DNA from 2 places in the Pseudoalteromonas sp. AS71 genome. Region 2 is predicted to be linked to the other one. Evidence: predicted binding sites of a transcription regulator. Region 2 holds the regulator's gene; the other holds the start of a gene.
The links. Region 2 encodes MetJ, which represses methionine synthesis genes. Its sites were predicted from a motif close to TAGACGTCTAGACGTCTA; they were not measured.
Positions count from the first base shown of each region.

Region 1: the regulator MetJ is predicted to act here: its motif matches at 1,522-1,539, upstream of metA (homoserine O-succinyltransferase).

Region 1 is NZ_JBBMQZ010000013.1:16,277-19,707, forward strand. Features, by position in the region: gene ettA (energy-dependent translational throttle protein EttA) at 1-1,381, opposite strand, end outside; gene metA (homoserine O-succinyltransferase) at 1,604-2,551, shown strand; gene WNY98_RS11150 (homocysteine S-methyltransferase family protein) at 2,541-3,431, shown strand, end outside.
Region 2 is NZ_JBBMQZ010000003.1:72,828-76,258, forward strand. Features, by position in the region: gene WNY98_RS03295 (malic enzyme-like NAD(P)-binding protein) at 1-842, shown strand, start outside; gene metJ (met regulon transcriptional regulator MetJ) at 1,088-1,408, opposite strand; gene metB (cystathionine gamma-synthase) at 1,698-2,945, shown strand; gene metL (bifunctional aspartate kinase/homoserine dehydrogenase II) at 3,122-3,431, shown strand, end outside.

The sequences.
Region 1 (3,431 bases), on a different contig from region 2:
ACTTAGCAAGGTGTAAACGGTTACGTTCACCACCTGATAGGTCTTTAACAAACTTTTGCTGATCGTTACCTTTAAAGTTAAAGCGACTTACATACGCACGGCTTGGGAACTCAAAGTTACCAATTTTTAGTACATCTTGGCCGTCTGATATTTCTTGGAAAACAGTTTTGCTTTCGTCCATACCATCGCGGAACTGATCAACTGTCGCAAGGTGTACAGTTTCGCCAACGGTGATGCTACCGCTGTCTTGCTCTTGCTCACCGCTTATCATTTTAAATAACGTTGATTTACCCGCGCCATTCGCACCGATAATGCCCACAATGGCACCTTTTGGCATGCTAAAGCTTAAATCGTCAATTAAAACGCGATCGCCAAAACTCTTACGAAGATTAGTTACTTCAAGTACTTGGTCGCCTAAGCGCGGGCCAGGTGGAATAAACATCTCGTTAGTTTCGTTACGTTTTTGGTAATCAGACTGCTGCATCTCAGTAAACTGAGCCATACGTGCTTTTGACTTAGCTTGACGACCTTTAGGGTTTGAACGAACCCATTCAAGTTCTTGCGCAATTGATTTTTGACGTGCTTTTTCAGATTTTTGTTCTTGCTGTAAGCGCGCATCTTTTTGTTCAAGCCAAGAAGAGTAGTTACCTTCCCATGGAATACCTTCACCACGGTCAAGCTCCAATATCCAACCAGCTACATTATCAAGGAAGTAACGGTCATGCGTTACCGCCACAACAGTCCCTTCGTAATCGTGTAAGAAGCGCTCTAACCATGCAACCGACTCAGCATCTAAGTGGTTAGTTGGTTCATCGAGAATAAGCATGTCTGGTTTTTCAAGCAATAATCGACATATAGCAACACGACGACGCTCACCACCTGAAAGGTGCTCAATTTTAGCATCCCATTCTGGCAGGCGAAGTGCATCAGCAGCACGTTCTAAAACGTTATCAATGTTATGACCATCGTGCGCTTGAATAACAGCTTCAAGCTCGCCTTGCTCTTTTGCAAGTGCGTCAAAGTCAGCGTCTTCCATGGCGTATTCGTTATACACTTCGTCAAGACGTTTAAGTGCGTGTTTAACTTCGCCAACAGCTTCTTCAACAATTTCACGAACTGTTTTACTTTCGTCTAAAACAGGCTCTTGCGGTAAATAACCAATTTTTGTACCAGGCTGAGGATGTGCATCACCTTCAAAATCTTGGTCAACACCGGCCATAATACGTAGTAACGTAGATTTACCAGAACCGTTTAAGCCAAGCACACCAATTTTAGCGCCAGGAAAAAAGTGTAACGAAATATCTTTTAAGATAGTGCGCTTAGGTGGCACAACCTTAGATACTCGACTCATCGAGAATATAAATTTATCAGGTAAAACCATGGAGGAAAGCCTTCAAATAGTAATAAAAATTTCAATGTTGTATTGTAGTGGCTGACGGGTGAAACAGTCAACGAATGGCGGGTTTTAAAGCACCAAAGCATGCTTGTAAGTAAAGTATAAAATCATGAATAAATTTCATTTGGACATCTATACATCTAGAGGTTGATATTTTTTACTTTCAGTTCATAATTGACCTTCGGTTTTTATGAGCAGGAGTAAAGTATGCCAATTACAGTAAAAGACGAGTTGCCGGCCATTGCACGTTTACGTCAAGAAAACGTATTTGTAATGCCAAAAACACGTGCAAAAACGCAAGAAATACGCCCAATGCGTTTGGCTATTTTAAACTTAATGCCTAATAAAGTAGAAACCGAAGTTCAGTTTATTCGCTTGCTTGCCAACTCGCCTTTGCAAGTGAACGTAGAGCTACTGCGCCTCGACACTCACCGCAGTAGTAGCAACTCAGAAGAGCACCTTGATACCTTTTATCGTTATTTTTCAGAAGTAAAAGACAACAATTACGATGCGCTAATAGTAACTGGTGCGCCACTCGCCCATTTAGAATACGACGATGTAGCGTATTGGGATGAGCTAAAGGTCATTATTGATTGGGCCGAGCAGCACGTTACCTCTACGTTATTTTCGTGTTGGGCAGCACATGCAGCGCTATATCATCGCTACAATTTAAAGCGCGATTTAAAAGACGACAAACTGTGTGGCGTATTTACCCACCAATGTTATTTTGATCACGGTGCACTGACTCGCGGATTCGACGACACCTTTTTAGTACCGCACTCACGTTATGGCCACATTGATATAAATAAAATAAACGCCTGCGATGAGCTAGTAGTACTGGCAGGTTCTGAGCGAGTGGGGGCTTACTTACTTAAAAATAAATCGGGTAGCCAAGTGTTTATAACCGGTCACCCTGAGTACGACGCCGACTCGCTAAAAGCAGAATACGAGCGCGATTGTAAAAAAAGTCCTAATGCACCAAAACCCGAAAATTACTTCCCAGATGATGATGCAACCAAACAACCTTCAAAAACGTGGCAAAGCCATGCTTTTTTACTTTTTTCGAACTGGTTAAATTACTACGTGTACCAAACCACACCGTATGATATTAATTTAGTTAGCCAAGATGTGAGGACTAACAACTATGCCGAATAACGCGCCTACAAATAATAAACACGCCGAAATAAGTGCAGCATTAAAAGAACGCATTTTAATTTTAGATGGTGCTATGGGCACCATGATCCAAGATCATAAGCTAGAAGAAGAAGACTATCGCGGCGAGCGTTTTAAAGACTGGCATGTATTAATTAAAGGCAATAACGATTTATTAAGCCTAACCAAGCCCGACTTAATCACTGATATTCATAGTGGTTTTTTATCAGCGGGCGCCGATATTATCGAAACCAACACGTTTAACTCGACCACTATTTCGATGGAAGATTACGATATGGCGAGCCTAAGCCGCGAAATAAACGTAGAGTCAGCTAAATTAGCACGCGCAATTTGCGATGAATTTACGGCTAAAACGCCAGAAAAACCGCGCTATGTAGCCGGTGTTTTAGGGCCGACATCTAAAACGTGCTCAATTTCGCCAGACGTAAACGATCCGGGTTATCGAAATGTCACCTTTGATAAGTTGGTTACTGCGTATGTGGAGTCTACCCTTGCATTAATGGAAGGCGGCGCCGATTTAATATTAATCGAAACTATATTCGACACCCTTAATGCAAAAGCCGCCTCGTTTGGCGTAGAAGAAGCTTTTGAGCAAGCAGGGCGCACATTGCCAGTTATGATTTCGGGGACTATTACCGACGCCTCAGGCCGTACGCTTTCAGGGCAAACAACCGAAGCATTTTATAATTCTATTCGCCATATTAAGCCTATATCAATCGGCTTAAACTGTGCGCTTGGCCCTGATTTACTGCGTCAATACGTAGAAGAGCTATCACGCGTGTGCGAAACATTTACATCGGTTCACCCTAATGCGGGCTTGCCTAATGAGTTTGGTGAATATGACTTAGAAGCACCTGAAATG
Region 2 (3,431 bases):
TTGAAGATATTAAAGCACCAGAGTGTTTTGAAATTGAAAAAGCATTAATAGAGCGTTGTAGCATTCCTGTTTTTCATGATGATCAACACGGAACTGCGATTGTAACTGCTGCGGGCATGTTAAATGCGTTAGAAGTACAAGGTAAGTCAATTGAAGATGCAATTATTGTATGTTTAGGGGCTGGCGCTGCCGCTGTTGCGTGTATGGAGCTGTTAATTAAGTGCGGAGCACTGCGCGAACACATTTACATGCTTGACCGCAAAGGTGTTATTCATACCCGCCGCGATGATTTAAATGAATATAAACAGCTTTTTGCTAACAATACAGATAAGCGTACATTGCAAGATGTAATTGCAGATGCTGATGTGTTTGTAGGTGTTTCTGGCCCTAACTTATTAGCGGCTGAAGATTTAAAGCTAATGGCTGAAAAACCAGTTGTGTTTGCATGTTCAAACCCAGATCCTGAGATTGATCCTGCACTTGCGCACGGCGCACGTAACGATTTAATTATGGCAACAGGGCGCTCTGATTATCCTAATCAGGTTAACAATGTTTTATGTTTCCCGTTTATTTTCCGTGGTGCGCTTGATGTGCGTGCAAGCGCTATTAATGATGAAATGAAAATTGCTGCAGTTGAGGCTATCCGTAGTATTGCTAAAGAGCCTGTACCTGCAGAAGTTTTAAAAGCAGCAGGCGTAGATAAATTAGAGTTTGGTGCACAGTATATTATTCCAAAACCAATGGACCCTCGTTTACTGCCGCGTATAGCAAGAGCTGTTGCCCTAGCTGCTGTTGAGTCAGGTGTTGCGCAAATTGATTTGCCAGAAAATTATATGCAGTAAATCTATACAGTAGAGCTATGCAATAAAATTTAGACATAAAAAAACCTCAGTAATTACTGAGGTTTTTTTGTCTTTGTAATATTTATACCAATTCCAATAAATAGCTGATCTATTTTACTTGCTAAAACAACCCATTTCTTTGTTGTAAATTTCGCAAAGGGAATAACCATTTACTTCAATTTACGCCTAGAACTGAATTATTTTTTCGACGTAAAATTTAGATCACATACTTAATGGAATTGGTATTATTCTTCGTTTAAAACGGGTACTTCTAGACCCATTTCTTGCATTATTTTTTTAACTTCTTCTGGCACTTTTTCGGCGTTATCTTTACGTAAGTCATCGTCATTTGGTAAAGGTTGGCCAGTAAAAGCATGCAAAAATGCCTCACATAGCAATTCACTATTTGTAGCATGGCGAAGGTTATTGATTTGACGACGTGTACGTTCGTCAGTTAATACCTTTAATACATTTAGCGGGATCGAAACGGTGATCTTTTTAACTTGCTCTGATTTTTTACCGTGTTCTGCGTATGGGTGAATATACTCACCATTCCATTTAGCCATAAGATGTATCGTTGCCTCAGATTATTAATTTCTCACACGGTATAAAAAGCGTGTAAATATGCGTGAAATTCTATCGATTTAAAAAAGATAGTCAAATAATAGATACCGATCTATCTTAATAAGCCTATTGTGAGTGTAAAGATAGGCACACTTTTGTGAGCTAAAATGTGTTATTCGCAGAGGCTCCTTCTACTTATAGCCATCTAGAGCTTTAAAATACTTTGACTTATCAAAACGGATAACTTACTCTTTTGGACGTCTAAACATCCAAATTAATCAGGTGACGAATATGAGCGAAAAAAACAAAGCAACCATTGCTGTACGTAACGGCGTTGATGCTGATAAACATCATGGTGCGGTGGTACCGCCAATTTATTTATCGACTACTTATTCGTTTGCCGACTTTGATACTAAGCGTGAGTATGATTATGGTCGTAGCGGTAATCCTAATCGTGATATTTTAGCTGAGACGCTTGCTAAGCTTGAAGGTGGCGCTCGTGGCATAATTACAGCTACAGGCATGGCTGCCGTGCATTTGGCTACTCAGCTACTTAATAGTGACGATACGTTAGTAATTCCACATGATTGTTATGGTGGCAGCTATCGTTTATTTACATCGTTACAAAAACGCGGACTACTAAAGCTCGAAATATTAGATTTAACAAAAGAAGAAAGCCTTCAACAAATTTTAGTAATTAAACCTAAGCTTATTTGGATAGAAACCCCAAGTAACCCAGTACTTCGTTTAACAGATATTAAAGCAGTGACTGATGTGGCTAAGCAATGCGGGGCTTTGGTTGCAGCAGATAACACGTTTTTGTCGCCTGCTTTACAAAACCCTATTAAGTTTGGTGTAGATATTGTGGTGCATTCAACCACTAAATACATTAACGGACACTCAGATGTAGTAGGCGGCGCTGTTATTGCCGCAACACAAGAGTTAGGCGATGAGCTTGCTTGGTGGGCTAATAACATTGGTATTACGGGGGCGCCTTTTGATAGCTATTTAACGCTTCGTGGTTTACGTACTTTAAATGTGCGCCTAAGACAGCATCAAGAAAATGCACTGGCAATAGCTAAGTATCTTGAAAACTCTGAATATGTAAGCCAAGTTTACTACCCAGGTCTTGAGTCACATCCTCAACATGAACTTGCTAAAGCACAGCAACTTGGCTTTGGTGGCATGGTTAGTTTTGATATTAAAGGCGATATAAACGACGCAGCGGCATTTTTAACTAGCCTTAAAACCTTTAGTTTAGCTGAGTCACTAGGTGGCGTAGAGAGCTTAATTTGTCACCCTGCAACTATGACGCACGCAGGTATGGACGCAACAGCACGTTTAGAAGCGGGTGTGGGCGATACGCTTATTCGTATTTCGGTAGGTATTGAAGATATATACGATTTAGTTGCTGATTTTGAGCGAGTGTTTGAACTTGTAAAACCAGGACAAAATAAAAATGTTGGCCGTGTAGGCAAAGGTGCAGGCACTTCTGGTGGTAACGTTAAATTAAGTGCAGCCCGTCCGGCGCTTTGGTAAGCAATACCAATCCGCAATAATACCTAATCAATTTGAGGGATTAAAGCTGGCGCTAACGTCGTTAAAAATTTCTGATATACGACTGCATGGATGCAGGAGGTAGAGCAATGCAGGAGCAATTGCCGAGAACAACTAAACTCAAAATAGACTACTTAATTAAGCGAATTGGTATAAATATGGTTAATTGTATACATAAATTTGGTGGCTCGAGTTTAAGCTCAAGTGAGCGATACCAAAGCGTTGCAAAAATAATAATTACACATACTCAACCGGGTGACTGTGTGGTGGTATCGGCTGCGGGTAAGACAACCGATACGCTAGTATTACTTTGGCAAAGCTATCAAAAGCAAGACAATCAAGCGGTAGCTGATATTTTACTACAGTTAAATAATCACCAAAGAGACTTAATAGAGCAGCTATTAGAAGCTGATTTAAAACGAAGTGCACTTAAAACACTAAATACCGAACTTAGTGATATTGCAGAAC